Alloalcanivorax dieselolei B5: one gene and its partners. The protein of the gene in region 3 interacts with the protein of the main gene of each other region in a pairwise test. Links are inferred from orthologs where the notes say so. Each region holds a gene or a part of one and is shown on either strand. Other genes may lie near its edges.

The links.
Region 1: the proteins of B5T_RS17280 (region 3) and mtgA interact in binary tests that used the Escherichia coli proteins (3 or more experiments, as listed by UniProt). The link is inferred for Alloalcanivorax dieselolei B5 from one-to-one orthologs.
Region 2: the proteins of B5T_RS17280 (region 3) and mrcB interact in binary tests that used the Escherichia coli proteins (3 or more experiments, as listed by UniProt). The link is inferred for Alloalcanivorax dieselolei B5 from one-to-one orthologs.

Annotation. Positions count from the first base shown.
Region 1 is NC_018691.1:4,358,933-4,366,832, forward strand. What follows is about bases 2,437-5,206. They hold mtgA (monofunctional biosynthetic peptidoglycan transglycosylase), read left to right. Parts: upstream 2,437-3,369; coding sequence 3,370-4,044; downstream 4,045-5,206. Other genes in these bases: B5T_RS19540 (SulP family inorganic anion transporter), read left to right, coding at 2,437-3,227; B5T_RS22400 (META domain-containing protein), read left to right, coding at 4,145-5,206. Also shown: B5T_RS19535 (CehA/McbA family metallohydrolase domain-containing protein), read left to right, coding at 1-1,322; more of B5T_RS19540, read left to right, coding at 1,533-2,436; more of B5T_RS22400, read left to right, coding at 5,207-5,509; B5T_RS19555 (type 1 glutamine amidotransferase), read left to right, coding at 5,531-6,232; B5T_RS19560 (hypothetical protein), read left to right, coding at 6,261-7,403; B5T_RS19565 (2-isopropylmalate synthase), read right to left, coding at 7,492-7,900. UniProt on the Escherichia coli protein: Peptidoglycan polymerase that catalyzes glycan chain elongation from lipid-linked precursors. May play a role in peptidoglycan assembly during cell division in collaboration with other cell division proteins.
Region 2 is NC_018691.1:4,245,058-4,253,192, reverse strand. What follows is about bases 3,661-6,665. They hold mrcB (penicillin-binding protein 1B), read left to right. Parts: upstream 3,661-4,003; coding sequence 4,004-6,328; downstream 6,329-6,665. Other genes in these bases: B5T_RS18995 (tetratricopeptide repeat protein), read left to right, coding at 6,304-6,665; B5T_RS19005 (adenosine kinase), read right to left, coding at 3,661-3,799. Also shown: B5T_RS19025 (aminotransferase class I/II-fold pyridoxal phosphate-dependent enzyme), read left to right, coding at 1-760; DNA/RNA nuclease SfsA, read left to right, coding at 757-1,479; B5T_RS19015 (serine/threonine protein kinase), read right to left, coding at 1,474-2,439; B5T_RS19010 (Rieske (2Fe-2S) protein), read right to left, coding at 2,436-2,768; more of B5T_RS19005, read right to left, coding at 2,795-3,660; more of B5T_RS18995, read left to right, coding at 6,666-6,813; ybaK (Cys-tRNA(Pro) deacylase), read left to right, coding at 6,810-7,274; hemL (glutamate-1-semialdehyde 2,1-aminomutase), read right to left, coding at 7,509-8,135. UniProt on the Escherichia coli protein: Cell wall formation. Synthesis of cross-linked peptidoglycan from the lipid intermediates.
Region 3 is NC_018691.1:3,889,289-3,893,981, forward strand. Bases 1,694-4,693 are described here. They hold B5T_RS17280 (peptidoglycan D,D-transpeptidase FtsI family protein), read right to left. Parts: upstream 4,064-4,693; coding sequence 2,324-4,063; downstream 1,694-2,323. Other genes in these bases: B5T_RS17275 (UDP-N-acetylmuramoyl-L-alanyl-D-glutamate--2,6-diaminopimelate ligase), read right to left, coding at 1,694-2,327; ftsL (cell division protein FtsL), read right to left, coding at 4,060-4,323; rsmH (16S rRNA (cytosine(1402)-N(4))-methyltransferase RsmH), read right to left, coding at 4,323-4,693. Outside these bases: B5T_RS17270 (UDP-N-acetylmuramoyl-tripeptide--D-alanyl-D-alanine ligase), read right to left, coding at 1-858; more of B5T_RS17275, read right to left, coding at 855-1,693. UniProt on the Escherichia coli protein: Essential cell division protein that catalyzes cross-linking of the peptidoglycan cell wall at the division septum. Required for localization of FtsN.

The DNA of each region.
Region 1 (7,900 bases), 470 kb from region 3 along the record:
GCGCCGAGTTGGGAGAATCCATACCCTTCTATCAGGCACTCATCGACTACGAAGTGCCTTATCTGAAGCAGGCTCTGGAGCAGGATCGCTACCCAGGTGCTTTGATGTATTCCTCTTTCGAGTGGGACATGCCGACCCACGATCACGTCAATGTCGGCATCGGCATGGACGACCCGATGTCCGAGGCCAATCTGCAAGCGGTGGCGGAATTCGAGTATCTGTTCACCACCCGCGATGCCAGCCTTTTCGATCCCGCCCTGGTGGAAAGTCTGGGCGACCAGCCGCGTGCCAACGCTACCCACGAGGACGCCCTCAGCGCGTTAGGCTGGCTGCGCGATAATCACCCCGACAGCTATATGCTGTTGAACCACCCTTCCCGCTACATGGGCAAATACACCATCGCCCAGATCCGCCAGATGCACGATCTGGCGCCCGATCAGTTCTTCACCATCGAAGGCATGGTCGGCAATCAGATGGAGCCGGATCGTGGCGGCTATGTCGAGGCCTATACCGAAGAGAACCTGAGCTCGCGCACCTATGGCGGTGTCGACTATCTGGTGGCGAAACTGGGTGGCACCTGGGACGCGCTGCTGGGTGAAGGCCGGCGGATCTGGAACGTGGCCAACTCCGACTACCATTTCACCACGGCGCAGGGTCGATACAGCAGCGGCTACGCTCCTGGCGAGTACGCCAAAACCTATGTCTGGAAGGATGGAGAAGACGCCTCCGCCCTGCTGGACGCTCTGCGCGGCGGCCGTCTGTTCGGCGTTTTCGGTGATCTGATCGATGCACTGGAGTTTCAGGCCGAAGGCGCTGAAGGCAGCACTCCGATGGGCGGTACGCTGACGGCGGCCCAGGGCGAACAGGTGACGGTGACCATCCGCTTCCGCAGCCCGCAAGCCAATAACTACGAGTATCCGCTGGAAAGCGGCCAGTCCGCCTATATGAAACCGACCGTGGATCATGTGGACCTGATCGTCGGCGATGTGCAGGCGCCCGCACAACCCGATTCCGCCGATTACCAGTCCGCCAGCAACCCGAGCACCCGGGTTCTGGCGCGCTTCACCGCCAACGACTGGACCGTGGACGAGGACGGCTACAATGTCATCACCCACACCCTCACCGCGACCGCTGATCAGTACCTGCGCCTGCGCGGCACCAATCTGGCGGTCAACGTGCCCGGTCAAATGGAAGACGGCGAGCCGCTGCCGGACGCCAAAGTGGAGGTGGCCATTGACCCCGCCCGCTTTGATGCCATCAACGCCCGCAATTACAACGACCTGTGGTTCTACTCCAATCCGATTTTCATTAGCGTGGAGTGACCCATCCCGGCGGAAGCGGCCATCGGCCGCTTTCAGCCCTTTGCCGGACCCCCCTGTTAATAACCAGCCATCAAAAAAATAGGCTGGAGAACCAACTTCAATCCCCCTCTCTCCTCATTTATAATTGCCTCACATTACCTCAAATAAGCTTTCACCCGGTCGCCCCGGTCTTGCCGTGGGCCGCGCCGCGGTGTCGCTCATGGAGTTTCAATGACGTCCTGGATCCGCCGCCTGCTGCCGTTCACGCAGTGGCCCCGTCCCAGCGCCCAGTCACTGCGCAAGGACGCCTTCGCCGGCATTACGGTGGGACTGGTACTGATTCCTCAAGCCATCGCCTACGCCACTCTGGCCGGCATGCCGCCGGTCACCGGACTCTATGCCGCGCTGCTGCCCAGTGTCGTGGGGATTCTGTGGGGCTCCTCGGCGCTGCTCGCGGTGGGCCCGGTGGCCCTCACCAGCCTGCTCACCTATGCCGCGCTGCACCCCCTGGCCGAGCCGGAAAGCGGGCAATGGGTAGTGCTGGCCATCTGGCTGGCGCTGTACGCCGGTCTGATCCAGTTCCTGCTTGGTGCCTTTCGGCTTGGAGTGATCGCCAACTTCATCTCCAACGCTGTGATAACGGGGTTTATCAATGCGGCGGCACTGATCATTTTGCTGTCTCAGGTGCCGGCCCTGCTCGGTCTGGAGGGTCAGGACTTCAACGCTGCCCTGGCCGGCCTCCAGCATCATCTGGCCGATGCCGACGCCGCCTGGCTATGGACCCTGGCTTTCGGCCTGGGCTCGATCGCGCTGCTGTGGCTGCAAAAACGCTTCGCGCCACGCCTGCCCGGTGTTCTGGTGGTGTGTGTCGTGGGCATCGCGGTCAGTGCCCTGTTCGGCTATCAGGCACTGGGGGGGAATGTCGTGGGCCTTATTCCCGCCGGCCTGCCCGCCCCCCAATGGCCGCCCTCCCTGACCCTCGAACAACACCGCGCCTTGTGGCCGGCGGCGGCGATCATCGCTTTGATCAGCTTTACCGAAGCCATGGCCAGCGCCCGCACCCTGCCCAATCCGGACGGCCGTCTTTGGAATCAGAATCAGGAACTGGTGGGCCAGGGCCTGGCCAAGATCGCCAGCGGTGTGAGCGGCGCCTTTCCGGTAAGCGGCTCCTTCTCCCGCAGCGCCCTGAATCTCTACGTTGGCGCCACCAGTGGCTGGTCGGCGCTGTTCGCCGCCCTGTGTACGCTGGTCTGTCTGCTGTTTTTCACCGGCTATCTGCAACATCTGCCCCGCGCGGTGCTGGCGGCGATCATCATTGTGCCGGTGCTCAACCTGATCCAGCCGAAGGCCTTTGTGCATCTGTTCCGCACCTCGCGGGACGACGGCGTGGTGGCCGTGGCCACCTTCGTCGCCACACTGGTGGCGGTCCCGTATCTGCATTGGGGCGTTCTCACCGGCTTTCTGTTGGCCATGGTGTTCTTTCTTTACCGGCGCGCCCATCCACGCCTGATTGAATTGGGACTGGATCCCGCCGGCACCTTGCGCGACCGCACCCTCAACGGCCTGCCTCCGATCGCGCCGGGGGTATTGGCGCTGCGGCTGGACGCCTCCCTGACCTACATTACCGCGCCGCTGATGGACCGTTTCATCCGCGAACGTCTGCAAAAAGAAACCGATCTCCGGGTTATCCTGATTTGCGCGTCAGCGGTCAATGACATGGACGCCACCGGTGCCGACACCCTGTCCCAATTGCATCAGGACCTGCGGCGGCGCGGCATCCGGCTGGCCCTGTCCGGGGTGAAAAAGCAGGTGCGCGATCGCCTGGCCCACATCGGCTTGCTGCAACGGCTCGGTGACGACAACCTGTTCGTCAACAATCGCGAGGCGATCGTGGCTCTGAAGGCAAAGGCCCCCGAGCAAGACTGACCCGGGCCGGGACACTGACCAGGAGCAGGCTCTGATCACGTTCCCGGCGTTTTCAACCTGACAAACCCGCCGCTTTTGGACAACATAGACCAGGATCATGAGAAGGGACGCCGCCGGCATCGCCGGACGGAACGGGTGCGCCATGAAACGCTTTTTTCTTTCGCTGCTGGGTCTGGCCGTCATCGCGGTGCTGGGAACACAACTGTGGTTCCTCGGCCAGGTACTGTATTTACGTGCCTACAACCCGCAGAATACCGCCTTCATGGAACGGTCCCGCCAGCACGGCACGGTGCAGTATCTGTGGCGCGATTACGATCAGATCGCCACGGATCTGAAACGGGCGGTACTGGTCTCCGAAGATGCCCGCTTCGTTGAGCATATAGGCTTTGACTGGCGCGGGATCCGCCACGCCATTGAGCGCAACCGCAAGGCAGGGCGCCCGGTGGCCGGGGGCTCCACCATCACCCAGCAGTTGGCCAAGAACCTGTTCCTGAACAGCGACCGCAGCTACTGGCGCAAAGGGCAGGAGGCAATGATCGCGCTGATGCTGGAAGCCACCATGTCCAAACAGCGGATTCTGGAGTTGTATTTGAATACCGCCCAATGGGGTAACCGGATTTTCGGTGCCGAAGCCGCTGCCCGGCATTACTTCGGTATCAGCGCCGCGTCCCTGGGGCCGGCGCAGGCGGCGCAACTGGCGGCGATGCTGCCGCGCCCCAGCTACTACGACGTGCGTGGTGTCACCGATTACGTTCACCAACGCACCCAATGGATACAAAATCAGCTCCCGCTGGTGGCCTTGCCAGACCCGGGCTGAACAAAACGGGGCGGATGGCATCTCACCATCACGCACCCACGGATTCGAACCCGGCGTTCGATTCGACTAGAGATTCAAAACAGAATTTGGAGAGCTTCCTATGAAAGCAATCGGGCTCGTGCTGCCCTTGGTAGCGCTATTGGCTGCCTGTGACGACAGCTCCTCTCCCGATGCCCCCGCTGCGCCACAACCGCGGACCGAGCAAGCCAGCTCAGCCCCCGAGCCGGCCGCCGTGGAACGGGGCAGCATCAGCGGCGCCTGGCGCCCCGACGGTGACAACGCGGCGCGCATCCTGGTACTGGCCGAGGACGGCGAGCTGTTTCTGGTTGGCGACAGCAAGCATCAGGGGTTGAGTTGGGAGCGCCGCGACGATCAACTGACCCTGCGCTATCTGAACGGCCAGGATAACGTCCACGAGGCCACTTTGAGCACGGCCCTGGAGCAGGACACCTTGACCCTGGAAGGTGAGGACGGGGAACAGGGCGAGAACGCCCCTTACATCGGCGTTTACCAACGGGACAACGAAGCGGTGGAAGAGGTAACCGGCGAAATCACTTTCGCAGGCGATACCAAGCTGCCGCCGCAAGCGGTACTGGCCGTGACCTTGATGGACGGCAACCGGACCCCTCTGCTGCAGCGCCTGGTTCACTTGCGGGACAGCCCACAGCCGTTCCATCTGTACCTGGCCAAGGGACGCCTCAAGGCCGGCACCGATTATGCGGTTAATGCCCGGGTCATCGTCGATGGCGGCGTCATCATGAACACCGGGGACGCGCCTTTGCGGCGGGACGGTGAAGGAAATCTCGACACCTTGACCCTGACCGCCCATGACAGCGGCCCGGCACCGGTCAGCTTCGTCGGCCGTTACCTCTATCACGGCGAACAGGCCATCTTCATGCCCTGCGACAGCGACCGGCGTTTGACGGTGGCCGGCGCCATGGCCGATGCCCTGGCCAAGGCTTACCAGCAGGCCGGCCTGGAACCCATGGCCCCCATGTTCATGGAACTGGACGGGACCCTGGAAAAACGGCGCGGCCAGGAAGCAGGCACGCAGGTGGACGCGCTGGTGGTTCGTGATTACCGCAATGTGAGAGAGCCCGAGCAGTGCGAGCAACCCTCCGCCCAGCTCACCAACACTTACTGGAAGCTGATTGACGTGAACGGCCAGTCCGCCCCGTCCCCCGGTGAAGGCCAGAACCAGGTGCATTTGATCCTCGCCAGCGATGAGACCGTCAAGGGCGACACCGGTTGTAACCGGCTCACCGGCGGCTTTACCCTGGACGGTGACAGCCTCAGTTTCGGTGAACTGGCCACCACCCGCCGCGCCTGCACCGGAGACAACGTCTCCGACGCCTTCCTCACCAGTTTGGAGCAAACCCGGGGCTTCCGCATCGATGGCGAGCGGCTTAGTCTCTACGACCAGGAGCACCATCTGCTGGCGGTGTTCACCGCGGAGTATCTGTAACCGGAACCTGAGAGGCTGGCCATGCGCATCCATTATCTGACCCATGTGCCCTTCGAGAAACTGGGAGCCATCGAGCCCTGGCTGGCCGCCAATGGTGCACGCATCACCGCCACCCGCCTTTATCACGGTGAAGAGCTGCCGGATCCGGATGACCTGGAGGCACTGATCGTCATGGGCGGGCCCATGAGCGCGGACGATGAGCACCGCTACCCCTGGCTGGCGGATGAAAAGCGTTTTATCCGCGCCTGTATCGACCGCGGCCATAAGGTGCTTGGCATCTGCCTGGGAGCCCAGTTAATCGCTCGCGCGCTCGGTGCCCGGGTGCACAAGAATCCGGACAAGGAAATCGGCTTTTTCCCGGTACAGAGTACCGAGCTGGGCCGCCAACACCCGCTCGGCAGTCTGTTCAACGACGCACCGGCGGTATTTCACTGGCACGGTGACACTTTTGAGATCCCCGACGGCGCCCTGCATCTGGCCCACAGCTGGGGCTGCGAGCACCAGGCTTTCAGTTACGGCGACAACGTCCTGGCCCTGCAATTTCACCTGGAAATGGGCGAGGACAACGCCCGCACCCTGTGCCAGGAATGCGCCTCCGACCTTAGCCCCGGCCCCTGGACCCAGAGCGCCACCGAAATCTTCAACATGCCGCAGGCATTCACCGCCAATCAGCGTTTGCTGTCGGTGTTGCTGGGGCTTTTTTTTGCAATGGACCCAGGCTAGGTTCCGTTAACGTCATGGACGACTCAGTTTGAAAAAGGCTGATCCTTTTACTCCGGTTACCATGAAGGCTCCGGGCTCGAACCGAGCACGGATCAGTCACGGATTGAGGTGGCTAAACGACCGTGCCTGGCCTCTAGGCAGCGCCATCCTATTGCTAGCCACCTTTAATTTGTACAGCTACATCTCATACGAAAAGATCCCTCTGAGCCTGTTTTCCCCCGGCATCATAAGCGGGCTTCCGATCCTTTTCATTTTCCAAACTCTGGCCATAGCCGGGCTTTTCATAGTCACGATGGGGCCCGCGACCATAATGGCTCCAGAACTTCCTCCAAGTCGCCCCATCAGCCCCCGTGCCAGAAATCGTTTCCTTATAGAGTATGGCGATCGCCGGCGCCCCATTCGCCACGCAATTTTGTCTCATATAAAGAAATCCCCACTCCTCATAGTCTGGGGGCTATCCTCCCTTCTTTCCGCCTTTCTTTGGGGACTGGTTCTTTTCGCCTTGTCTGCTCTGGAGAATGACTCCCCCTATGGCGAAATTGTCGTTTCATTGGGGTTCGTTCTGGTTTTGGCGGTATTCACTGTCATGACGCTGACAAGACTACAAAAGCTAACAGGAAAGAAAGCCCGCGATCTTCTGTTTTCTTGCTTTTGCAGCGGACTGGTTCAGAGCCTGACTTTCCTTATAGTCACACTTTTTTCCATTAACGCGGCACGAGCTTTGGACATACCCGAGACACACGCTGCACAGCTCTTTGTTTTCGTATTTCTTATGTTGATAGCGCTACAAATATTAGGCGCGGCTCTAGCGGACGCCTTGCTGAAAGATAGTAATCCCATCGGGCTGGGCACTGGCTCCATTCTGGGACTGGTAGCTGTCTTTTCCCTTTTTTTCCAGCCCGCCGGCGCCCTTTTAACCGGCTACGCTCTTCAGATCTCATCGTCAGGAGCCCGACCCTGCGCCATTGTCGGCTGGAGCACGCTCCCTCCTGGCCTGGAGGATATAAGCGCCAACCCGACCACGAGCATCCCTTTGCGAATTCTGACGGAAGCGGACAGCCAGTATGTGGTACGCCCACACGGCACAAACTCAAAAAAAACCTACTTCACCCCCACAAATTCGGTTGCTTCAATCGACGATTGTCCGTCAAAAAATCCGGGGAAGGAATGAAAGCAAGGCGAAGCGGTAAAGACAGTTCACCGGCCCCGTTAACGGAGCCGGTGAATGGAAACGACATGGTCAGGCTCGCGATGCGAACTCAGGCGCTCTTGCGGGCCTGAGCCTCGGCCATGCGGCCGGCGGCGGAGAGGATCGCCTGCAGGGCGGCGGCGGTGGTGTCCGCGGCCAGCGCCACGGCACTTTGTGTGTGACCACCGACTTGCACCCGGACACAGGCCATGGCATTGGCTTCGGTATTGTCGCCCAGGGAGTACTCATCGAACGCTTCCACTTGCAACTGCCAGCCGTGCCGACGGTTGAGCGACTCCACCAAAGCACCGACAGCGCCTTCGCCGCGACCGGACAGCACCGTCACCGGTGAGCGTTGATCGCCGATACTGATCTGCGCCTGTACCCCTTCTTCACCACGATGCAGGTCATAGGAACGCAACGTCCAGCCGTTCGGCACTTCCAGATAGTCACTGTTGAAGCGTTGATGTACCCGGCGG
Region 2 (8,135 bases), 360 kb from region 3 along the record:
GGGTATACCGCAGCCCATGCCGTTACAGGCGTCGACGGGATTTCGTCCCAGTGGCGAGATACTGCGCTGCGCCTGGGACAAAACGACCCGGGCCGCTGTGGTGGCCAGCCCGGACAATCCCACCGGCAATCGCATCCCGGCCGGGGAATTGAATGACTGGGCGCGGTGGTGCCGCGAGCGTCAGGGCACTTTGATCGTCGATGAAATTTACCAGGGGCTCTGCTACGGCGCCGAAGCGGAAACCGTATTGGCGCATGGCGACGCCGCCTGGGTCATCAACAGCTTCAGCAAATACTTCGGCATGACCGGTTGGCGGCTGGGGTGGTTGGTGGCGCCGGAGGCGGCGGTGCCGGCGGTGGAGCGGCTGGCGCAAAACTGGTTCCTGGCTCCGGGCACGGTGGCGCAACATGCGGCCATGGCGGCGTTCAGCGAAGACACTCTGGCTATCGCGGAGCAGCGCCGGCAGCTGTTGGCTCGGCGCCGTACCCTGTTGCTGGAGGCGTTACCGGGAATGGGGCTGCCGGTGGTCGGTGACAGTGAAGGCGCCTTCTATATCTACGTGGATGTCAGCGCCCACACCCGGGACAGCTTCGAACTTTGCCGGCGCTTGCTGGAAGAAGCGGGCGTGGCGGTAACGCCCGGGCTGGATTTTGGTGAGACCCACCAGCCCGAGCGATACATTCGTCTCGCCTACACCTGCGACGAGGAGCGCTTGCATCAGGCGCTGGAGCGTCTGGCCCGCTTCCTGGAGAGGCAATGAAGTTCGATCCCCCCATGCAGGCGGTGACCCTGTTGCGCCGCTACAAGCGTTTCCTGGCTGATGTGCGTCAGGCTGACGGCAGCGAGATCACCGTGCATTGTCCCAACACCGGTTCCATGAAGCATTGCGTGCTGCCGGGCCGGGAACAGGCGGCGTTGATTTGCGACAGCGGCAACGACAAACGCAAGTATCGCCACACACTGGAAGCGGTGCAGGTGGCTCATGGCCACTGGGCCGGGGTCAATACCGGTCGTCCCAATACCCTGGTGGCCGAAGCCATCGCGGCAGGTCGGGTGCGGGAACTGGAACCGGGCGCGGGGGTGTTGCGCGAGATCACCTTCGGTGACAGCCGTTTCGACCTGGCCCTGGGTGAGCGCACCGCTCCTCATACTTTCATTGAAGTGAAGAACGTCACTCTGGGGCCTGGCCCCGACGATCCCGACGATGGTGTCATCGCCTTTCCGGACTCGATCACCGAACGCGGTCAGAAGCATTTGCGGACACTGATGTCGGTGGTGGCATCGGGCAAGCGGGCGGTGCTGTTCTTCTGCGTACAGCATTCCGGCGCGTTGGCGGTGCGCCCGGCGGATGAAATCGACGCCCGTTACGGCGAGCTGTTGCGAGAGGCGGTGGACAAAGGCGTGGAAGTATTGGCCTGGAAAACCACGATGACCGAGGTCGAGAATCGGCTGGAGACCCGTTTGCCCCTCAAGTTATGACAGCCGTTGAACCTGCTCCGTCATGGTGGTGACCCGGTCCTGCCAATAGCGGGGGCTGTCGAACCAGGGGAAGGCGGGAGGAAAGGCTGGATCGTCCCAGCGCTGAGCCAGCCAGGCGTCATGGCAGATCATGCGGCGGATGCGCAGCGGTTCGATCAGCACGCTCTGATCCCAGGGAAAGGGCAGAAACAGCTCATAGCCACGGGCCACGACCTGCAGTTGATGGCGTTGCTCTTCCTGTTCACCGGAAAGCAGCATCCACAGATCCTGCATGGCCGGCGCCCGCACGCTGTCGTCCAGGTCGACGAAGTGAGGGCCGCCTCCGATTTCACCGTACTCGCGCCAAAGGATGTTGCCGCTGTGGCAGTCGCCATGAACGTTAAGCAGGGGGAAGTCACGACCCGCCAGATGGGTTCGCAGTCGCGCCACCAGAGTGGCGGTCAGGTCCCGGTATTGGCCCCGGTAGTTCAGATCCACCACCTCTTCGGTGAGCTGGGCGGCGGCTTTTTCGATGTCGGTAATCACGTCCAGGGTGGGGCGCTGCCGGTAGGGACGGTCGTTGCCACACGCATGCCAGCGCGCCAGGGTCCGCCCCAGTTGCTCGAGATGAGCGTCATTGGCCAATTCCGGCGCATGACCGCCGGCGCGGGGGAAGATGGCGAAGCGGAAGCCGCCATGCTCGAACAAAGTGCGGCCGTCCCGTTGCAAGGGCGCCACTACCGGCAAGTCCCGTTCCACCAGAAAGAGACTGAAACGGTGCTCCTCCAGGATCTGTTCGTCGCTCCAGCGCTGAGGGCGGTAGAACTTGACGATCACCGGCGGCCCTTCTTCCTGACCGATCTGATAGACCCGGTTCTCGAAGCTGTTGAGCGCCAGCAAGCGGCCGTCGGTGAGAAAGCCGACGCCATCCAGGGCGTCCAGCATGAGATCCGGGGTCAGATGGTCGAAGGGATGGCTCATGCCGGTTGCGGTACCTCGCCCAGCCAGATTTGTTCCTCTCGGACTTCCAGGGGGACCGCCAGCAGGGCATCGCCACTGCAGGGGCCGGACAGGCAATCGCCGGATTCGATTTCGAACAGGGCGCCGTGATTGGCGCAAATGAGAAACTGATTGTCACTGTCGAGGAACTGATCCGGCATGAAATTCAGCTCGATTCCCAGGTGCGGGCACCAGTTCAGGTAGGCATGGAACTGCCCGTCCCGTTTGACGATCACCACCGGCTGGTCATCCACCTGGAATTCCCGGGCGCTGTCGTCCTCGATATCGTGAATAGTGCATACGGCCTGCATCGCGGTCTTACTCTCCTTTTGCTTGCCTACTCGCCCAGAATGCGTTGGCGGATTTCCTGATGAGCGCCGCTGGGCAGGCGCGGGCCAAATTCAACGATCAGGCGGCCCGCGGCGGCGTTGGCCAGACGGGCGGCGGTGACCGCGTCGTGGCCATGAGTGATGGCATAAAGATAGGCGCCGGCGAACATGTCCCCGGCCCCGTTGGTATCAACTGGCTTCACCGGGTCGCAGGGAATAGGGTGTGCCTGCTGGCCGTCCCACAACAAGGACCCTTGCGCGCCCCGTGTCATCACCAGGGTGCGGCACAGTGGTTTCAGAGCTTCCAGGGCGGCTTCCGGAGTATCGGTATCGGTAAAGCCCCTGGCTTCGTCTTCGTTGCAGAACAGCAGATCGACACCATCGCCGAGCATTTCCGTCAGACCATCACGGAAGAAACGCACCATGGCCGGATCGGAAAACGTCATCGCCGTGCCGACGCCGTTTTTTTCAGCCAGTTGACGCAGGCGGACGGCGGCGGCCCGGGCACTGGGGGAACTGACCAGATAGCCTTCCAGATACACGTAGCGGGAGGCCGCCACGATCTCCTCGTCAACCTCGTCTTCGGAGACCTGCTCGGAAATGCCAAGGAACGTGTTCATGGTGCGTTCGGCATCCGGCGTGATCATCACCAGGCAGCGACCGGAAATGCCCCGCGGGCGGTTGCCATTCATGTTGGTGTCGACGCCGGCGGCCAGCAGCTCGCGCACGAAGATGTCGCCGGTGTCATCCCCGGCCACCTTGCAGGCGTAATAGCCGCTGCCGCCAAACTGACGGGCCGCCACCACGGTGTTGCAGGCGGAACCGCCGCTGGTCAGCTTGTGGGGTTCAGCTTCGCCTTCCAGTGCCTGCAGTAATTCCGCCTGACGTGCCTGGTCCACCAGGGTCATCAGCCCCTTGCCCACCTCCATGTGTTCGAGAAAGGCGTCACTGACCTCGATTTCCGTATCCACGAGGGCATTGCCGAGGGCGTAGACGTCGTATTTCTTTTCCATGGTGGCTCCGTTGGGGCTGTTCCCACCTCTGATCATCCCGATTCCGTGCGGGACGGAAGGCGGCCCGGGTGGGGGACGGGCCTGGCGGGGCCTATTATGGGGATGGCCGGGGCGGTTGCAAAATTTCCTCAAAGATGACGGCCGGCGCATCAATCCTTCCGGGGCCCTCATAAAATCCCCACACTTTTCCGTATACTCCCGGCCATGGCAAAAAAAGCGAAGAGAGCGGCTCCGCGCCGCCGTAAGAAGAAAGCGTCGGCGCGGCGCTGGATCAGCGGGCGTTTCCTCGCCAAGGTCCTGGCGGTGGGGCTGGTGGCGATGGCCGCCGGCCTGATCTATCTGGACGCGCTGGTGCAGGAACGGTTCGACAGCCATGTCTGGCAGTTGCCGGCGCGGGTCTATGCCCGGCCGGTGGAGCTGTATCCCGGGCGGGTTCTGTCACGGGCGGACATGCTCAAAATGCTGGAGCTGATGCGCTACCGGCAGGCGCCGGGGGCGCCCACTGCGGGCAGTTATTCGGTGAACGGCAATCAACTGATCATTCACACCCGGGGGTTCCGCGACAGCGATGGCGGCGAACCTTCCCAGCGCCTCAATCTGCGTCTGGGCGGCGGTGAGATTGCAGCATTGCAGGCCGGGCAGGGGGGCTCCCTGGCACGGCTGGAGCCGATGCAGATCGGCAGTATCCATCCGGGGCACAGCGAAGATCGGGTCTATGTGCCGCTGGACCGGGTGCCGCCGCTGATGATCGAGATGCTGCTGGCCACCGAGGACCAGGATTTCTACGAGCACCACGGGGTGTCCCTGCGCGGTCTGGCCCGGGCCATGCTGGCCAATATCAAGTCCGGTCGTCTGGTGCAGGGCGGCAGTACGCTGACCCAGCAGCTGGTGAAGAATTTCTGGCTCACTCAGGATCGCACCCTGTTGCGCAAACTGGTGGAACTGCCGATGGCGGTGCTGCTGGAACTGCATTACAGCAAGGACCAGATCCTTGAGGCCTATATCAACGAAGTCTATCTCGGCCAGGACGGGGCCCGCTCCATCCACGGCATGGGGCTCGGCGCGCAGTTCTATTTCGGTCGCCCCCTGGAGGAACTGGAACCTCATCAACTGGCGACTCTGGTGGGTCTGCTCAAGGGGCCCAGCTGGTACGATCCCCGACGCCGCCCGGAGCGTTCGCTGAAGCGTCGCAACACGGTGCTGCAGGTGGCTCGTCAGCAAGGCGCGCTGAGCGAGGAGGAATTGCACCGCTTCAGCAAGCGGGGGCTTGAAGTGGTGCCGCGAGGCGAGTCGCCGCTTTACGCGTTCCCGGCGTTCATTGATCTGGTGCGGCGGCAACTCGCCCGTGACTATCCACCGGAAGTGCTTGGTGTCGACGGTCTGCGCATCCATTCCACGCTGGATGTGCTGGCCCAGTTGGCGGCGGAAAAGGCGCTGCGTGACCATCTGGAAAGCAAGGACCCCGGCGGCAAGAACCATCTCAATGGCGCGGTGGTGGTGGTGGCGCCGACTCAGGGTGATGTGCTGGCGGTGGTCAGCAATCGCCGCTCCCGGGAGCACGGTTTCAATCGGGCGCTGGACGCGGTGCGACCGATCGGCTCGCTGGTGAAGCCGGCGGTGGTGCTGGCGGCGCTGGAGCAGCCGAAAAAATACAGCCTGGCAACCATCGTCAACGATGAGCCGTTGTCGGTGCCGCTGCGCAATAATGAACCCTGGCAGCCGAAGAATTTCGACAACAAATCCCTGGGCCCCATGCCGATCCACGACGTCCTGGTGCGTTCGCGCAACCAGGCGCTGGCGCGACTCGGCATGGATGTGGGCTTGAACAAGGTCGCGGAGACGCTGAAAACATTGGGCGTACAGCGGGATATTCCACTCTATCCGAGTATTCTGCTGGGCAGTCTGGGGCTGACGCCGTTCGAGGTGGCGATGATGTATCAGCCGCTGGCCACCGGCGGTTTCTCCACGCCGTTGCGTTCGATCACTGATGTGCTTGACAAGGATGGTCAGCCGATCGCTCGTTATCCCATCACCACCGAGGAGGTGCTGCCGCAGGAGCCGGTGTTCGTGCTGCAGCAGGCGATGCAGGACGTGGTCGATCAGGGCACCGGCCGTGGGGTGCGCGCCAAGTTACCGGCTTCGGTGAAGGTGGCTGGCAAGACCGGTACCAGCGATAATTTCCGCGATGCCTGGTTCGCCGGTTTCTCCGCCAATCATCTGGCGGTGGTGTGGGTAGGCCGGGACGACAACAGCCCGGCCGGCGTCAGCGGTTCCTCCGGCGCGGTGCCGGTGTGGGCGCAATTGATGGCTTCGCTGCCGCAACGCAGTCTGTCGCAGAAACCGCCGGCCGGAGTGGAGTGGGTTTGGATGGATCCGTCCGGTACCCTGGTCAGCGGTGAGGGCTGTGATGGCGCCCGCCGCTACCCGATGCTGCCCGCATCGATTCCCGAGGAGGCCGATCGTTGCGGATCCCGTGACGGCGACAAGAAGAAAGGGGTACTGCAATGGTTCAAGGGCTGGTTCGACTGATGCTGCTGGCGGCCATGCTGGCCGGCTGCGCGACGACACCAACGACGGGAACGGGGGGTAGCCACGGCTCTTCCTCCTCCTCTTCGTCCTCGTCATCAAGGCCTTCCGGCGAGCCGCGACAGCAACCGGTGGATGCCCGGGCCGACCTGCAAGGGTCGCCGGCGCTGGCCCTGCTGGATCGTGCCGAGGGGGCCCGCAACCAGGGCAATATGTCCGCGGCCGGACGTTATCTGGAGCGGGCACTGAACATGGAGCCGGACTCCTCCTGGGTGTACCGGCAGCTGGCCAGGTTGCGTCTGGAGGAAGGCGACGCCCAGTCCGCTGAAGGGCTGGCCCTGAGAGCCCTGCGGCTGGCGCCCTACAATCCGGGGTATCAGGCGGAATTGTGGGAGCTGGTGGCCACCGCCCGCGAGCGGCAGGGGGACAAGGAAGGGGCCCGTGATGCCCGGAAGCGGGCTCAGGAACTGCGCCGGGGGACGGCATGACACCGGCGGTCAAGGCCGCCGAAAAAGCCGGCGTGGCCTTTCGGACACACAGCTATCAAGCCGATCCACAGGCTCCCAGCTATGGGCTGGAAGCCGCGGACGCTCTGGGCCTGCCCGTTGAACAGGTATTCAAGACGCTGCTGGCGATGGTGGACGAGCGACCTCAGGTGGCCATGGTTCCGGTGCACAGACAACTGGATCTGAAAGCCCTGGCCAAAGCCGCCGGTGGCAAGAAAGCGGCCATGGCGGATGCCGCCGTGGCGCAACGGCTTACCGGTTATGTGCTTGGTGGCATCAGCCCTTTGGGGCAGAAAAAACGGCTGCCGCTGTGGCTGGACAACAGTGCCGAAAGCCAAAGCGTTTTGTATATGAGCGGCGGTCGCCGAGGCTTGGAAATTGAAATGGCACCGGAGGACCTGCTGGCACTGACCGGCGGCCGCCTGGCGCCGCTGGCCCGCTAACACGCCATTCGCTGCTAAAGCGGAGCACCGCCCGGCAGCCTCCCGCAGACCGGACTACGAAGCCACTGTAGGAGCTTGCCTCGCAGGCGAATGGGCTCTCAGCCAAAAGATTCGCTTGCAAGGCAAGCTCCTACAGCGGCCCTGTGGAGACCTCTGAATTCATGTCCGCGAAGCCGGCAGCTGGCGCGGGGTTTAGCGTGCCAGAGAACTGTGCGGCACCGGGTCCACGGATCGCTACAGCAGCGCCGCGAACGCTTCGCGGGCGGCCTTGATGGTGGCGTCGATGTCTTCGTCGCTGTGGGCGATCGACACGAAGCCGGCCTCAAAGGCGCTTGGCGCCAGATAGATGCCACGGTCCAGCATGGCATGGAAAAAGCGCTGGAAGCGTTCCTTGTCGCAGGCCATCACTTCCGAGAAACGGCTGATCCGGGTCTGCTCGGTAAAGAACAGACCGAACATGCCGCCCACCTGGTTGGTGGTGAAGCCGATTCCGCATTCCCGTGCCGCCATCGACAACCCTTCAGTGAGGCGCCGGGCTTTGGCTTCAAGAGCGTCATGAAAGCCCGGTTCGCGCAGAGCCTGCAACGTGGCCAGGCCGGCGGCCATTGCCACCGGGTTTCCGGACAGGGTGCCGGCCTGGTAGACCGGTCCCAGTGGCGCCAGGCTTTCCATGATCTCGCGGCGCCCGCCGAGGGCGCCCACCGGCATGCCGCCACCGATGATTTTGCCCAGGGTGGTCAGATCCGGAGTAATACCATAAAGGGCCTGGGCGCCGCCCAAAGCGACGCGGAAGCCGGTCATGACTTCGTCGAAGATCAACAGTGCGCCATGCTCGCTGCACTGGGCCCGCAGAGTGTCCAG
Region 3 (4,693 bases):
CGCGCCCAGGGCCAGCAGCGCATTTTGCACCTGATGGGCGCCGGCCAGCGGTACCCGCACCGGCAGTCCCTGAGGCATCAGCCGAAAACGCACCTCGCCGTCCTCCAGAACCACCTCTTCGGCCCGCAGCGCGCCATTCGCGCCGCCAACGCGGACCACGTTCAAACCGTGCCTGGCGGCTTCCCCGGCGAAGAAGTCGGCGAAGCCATCGTCGTTGTTGATCACCGCGGTGGCGCCCGCCGCGCAGCCGGAGAAGATTTCCGCCTTGGCGCGGGCGATGCCTTCCATGGTGCCGAAGCCCTCCAGATGAGCGCCGGTCACATTGGTGATCAACACCACCCGCGCCCGTACCAGGGAGCTGGTCCAGGCAATTTCACCCGGCGCATTGGCACCCAGTTCGATCACCGCCTGACGCACCTGGTCATCGAACCGCAGCAAGGTCAGTGGCACCCCGATGTCGTTGTTGAGATTGCCCTGGGTCGCCAGGGTCCCTTCGCCCAGCAGCGCGGCGATCATTTCCTTCACCGTGGTCTTGCCGGCGTTGCCGGTCACCGCCACCCGGGGAACCGGGAACCCGGCGGCGTAGCCCGCCGCCAACAGGCCCAGCCCACGGCGCGAATCCGCCACCGTCACCTGGGACTCGAAAACGTCCTGATCGGTTTCCACCAGCGCGGCCACGGCGCCAGCGTCACGGGCCTGCTCCAGGAAGGCATGGCCGTCGAAGCGTTCGCCACGCAGAGCCACGAACAAGGCACCGGCGGACAGTTGCCGGGTATCGGTGGACACCGCGCTGATATCACGGTCGGCGCCACGCAGCACGCCACCGGTCCACTGGCTGATCCGCGACAGCCGCATCATGCCTGCCCTCCCCGGCGTGCCAGCGCCGCCCGGGCCAAGGCCCGGTCGTCCATGGGATAACGATGGCCGGCCACTTCCTGATAACGTTCGTGGCCCTTGCCGGCGATCAGCACCACGTCACCGGCCTCGGCCTCGGCGATGGCCCTGGCCACGGCTTCGGGCCGGTCGCTCAGGCATAGCGCATCTTGCGGCCGGTTCATGCCACCGCGGATTTGTTCGATGATGCCTTCCGGCGCTTCATTGCGCGGATTATCACTGGTGAGCACCACGCGATCGGCCAGTTTTTCCGCCACCGCGCCCATCAGCGGGCGCTTGCCGGTGTCACGGTCACCGCCGCAACCCACCAGGCACCACAGCCGGCCGGGGAAATGACCGCGCACGCCGCTCAGGGCTTTCTCCAGACCGTCCGGTGTATGGGCATAATCCACCACCACCACCGGCTGCCCCGGCTGGCACAGGGATTCCATCCGCCCGGGCACTGAGGTCAGCGCGCCCAGTCCTTGACCCAGCGCCTGGTTGCTCCAGCCCAATCCGTGCAGTACACCGGCCACCGCCATCACATTGCTCAGGTTGAAGTCGCCGTACAGCGGCAGACGCAGGGACAACGGCTCGCCACCCACGCTCAATACCATTTCCATGCCTTCTGGCAGGGCATGATGTTCCAGACAACGCACGGTGGCGCCATCGGTGGATCCAAAGGTCACGCAACGCACACCATCATCAAGGCTGGCCACCAGCGTGGAAGCGGCCTCGTCGTCGGTGTTGATCACCGCCATGGCCAGCCCCGGACGGGTGAACAGAGAACGCTTGGCGTTCAGATAGGCGTCCATGCTGCCGTGGTAATCCAGATGGTCGCGGCTGAGATTGCTGAACACCGCGCAGGGCACCCGGGTGTCCCCCAGGCGCCCCTGATCCAGAGCATGGGAGGACACTTCCATGGCAACGTAATCGGCGCCTTTTTCCCGCAGACCGTACAACGCCGACTGCAGCGTGATCGGGTCCGGCGTGGTGTGGCCGGTATCCGCTTCGTCCCCTTTCAGCCCCACGCCCAGGGTGCCAACCAGACCACAGCGGTGGCCGACGGCGTCAAGGGCGTCACGCAGGAACCAGGTAATGCTGGTTTTACCGTTGGTGCCGGTCACTCCGACAATGTTCAGATGGTTGGCGGGACAGCCGTAAAAGCGGGCTGCCAGGGTGCCGACTTCACGCCCCAGGGCAGGAATCTCGATGCGCGGCACCGCGCCACTCTGGTTAACGGTAAAGGCATCGCCTTCCTGCAGGATGGCCCCGGCCCCGGCCTCGACGGCGGCACCGATGTAACTGCGGCCATCGGCACGGAATCCGGGCACCGCCAGGAACACGTCACCAGGGCGGACCGCCCGGCTGTCCAGCCGCAGCGCCATAACCGGCAAGCCGGCCAGGTCGGCCGGCAATGCCAGATCGGTCAGCAGTTGGCCCAGGGTGATCATGTGCGACCCTCCCCGTCCGGCTCACCGGCGATGACCCCTTCCGGCTTGTCCGGCGGCACGTGCATGGCGCGCAGGGCGCCGCCGACAATAGTGGAGAATACCGGCGCCGCCACCAGACCGCCGTAATAGGCGCTTTGATCCGGATCATCGATCACCACCACGGCGGCGATGCGCGGATCGGTGGCCGGCGCCAGGCCAGCGAAAATCCCCTGGTAGCGGTGTTCGGCGTAACCGGTGGAGGTCAGCTTGTGCACCGTGCCGGTCTTGCCCGCCACCTGATAACCGGGGATACGGGCACGGCGGGCGGTGCCCAACTGGCCGACCACGGTTTCCAGCATATCGACGATGGCACGGGCGGTATCCGTGCCAATCACCCGCTCGCCCTGGGGCGCTTCATCCACCTTGACCATGGACAGCGGCACCCGGCGCCCCTGATTACCGAGAATGGCGTAGGCCTGTGCCAGTTGCAGAGCCGTCACGCTGACGCCATAGCCGTAGGACAACGCCGCCCGCTCCACATCGCGCCACTTGGCACGGATCGGCAGCACCCCGCCGCTCTCGCCGGGAAAGCGCACGCCGGTGGGCTGGCCGAAGCCGAACCGCTCGAGCATGGCTGGCAGCACCTGTTGGTCCATGGACAGCGCCAGTTTGCTGGTGCCCACGTTGGAGCTCTTGGTCAGCACCGTGGTCACGTCGATGACGCCATAATCACGATGGTCGCGAATGGTTTTCGGCCCCACACGCAGATAGCCCGGGTGGGTATTAATGGCGGTGGCGGGAGTCACCATGCCCTGCTCCAAGGCCGCGGCCACGGTGAACGGTTTCACCGTGGAGCCAGGCTCGAACAGGTCGGTGACGGCCCGGTTGCGCAGGCTGGCGGTATTAATGCCGCTGCGGTTATTGGGGTTGTAGCCCGGCTGGTTGACCATGGCCAGCACCTCGCCGGTCTTCACGTCCAGCACCACCACCGAACCACCGGTGGCACCGAAACGTTGCACCGCGGACATCAGCTCCTTGTACGCCAGATACTGCAACCGCAGATCCAGACTCAGGGTGACATCTTCACCCGGACGCGCCGGCTCGATCAGTTCGATGTCCTGAATCACCCGTCCCAGCAGGTCACGGACCACTTTCTTGCGGCCCGGCGCGCCGGTGAGCTGCTTGTCGAAGGCCAGTTCCACGCCTTCCTGGCCCTGCTCATCAATGTTGGTGAACCCGACCACATGACTGGTCACTTCACCGGCCGGGTAATAGCGGCGGTACTCGGTCAGCGAATAGATACCCGGCACGCCCAGGGACAGTACGGATTCCGCCTGTTCCGGCGCCAACCCCCGGGCCAGATAGATGAATTCCCGGCTGGGGTGCGCTTTCACGCGCCGGGCGAAATGCGCCCGGTCAATAATCGGGTTGCCGGTCAGCTTGGACCATTGCTGCTGATTCTCCATCGCTTCCTGGGGGTTCACCCACAGCGTCACCACCGGGGTACTGACCGCCAGCGGCCGGCCATTGCGATCACGAATCACACCCCGATTGGCGGCCAGAGGCTCCACCCGCAAATTACGGATATCGCCCTGGTGAGCCAGGAAGTCGTGCTCGACCACCTGCAGATCCACCGCCCGCACCACCAGCACAGCGGCGCACACCAGCCAGAACGCCAGCACCAGGTGCCAGCGTCTGCCGGTCCAGCGTTTGCTGGCGACCGGTTTGCGTGTCGCTTTGCGTTTGTTGGCGCTCATGGCCGTGTCAACACTCGCTCATCGGTGGTCGGGACTTTCATGCCCAGCTTTTCTCTGGCCAGGCTCTCCACCCGGGCGTAACTGCCCCAGGTGCTGTGTTCCAAAAGCAACTGGCCCCACTGGGTTTCCAGTTGCGCCTGGCGCCGTTGCAGCCGCTGACTCTCATCGGTCAGGCGGCGTGCCTCGTGCACCGTATAACTGACGCCCAATGCCGACCCCACTACCAGGATCAGCAACGGCCAATGCAGCCAGCGGGCCATCAGGCCACCCGCTCCGCCACGCGCAGCACCGCGCTGCGGGCGCGTGGGTTATGCCGCACTTCTTCCTCGCCAGCGCGCCGGGCCTTACCCAGCGGCCGTAGCCGCTGAGGTGTTTCCTCACCCAGCGGCAGTCCACCCCGCCCCCGGGGCGCCATGCCGGACTGGTCGCGGATAAACAGCTTCACCAGCCGGTCTTCCAAAGAATGGAAGCTGATAACGGCGAGACGCCCGCCGATGGCGAGCGTCTCGAGCGTTTGTGCCAGAGTCGCTTCCAGCGCCTCCAACTCCCTGTTGATGTGGATGCGCAGGGCTTGGAAGCTGCGCGTCGCCGGATGCTTGCCCGGATCGCCCTTGCCCAGCACCGACTCAA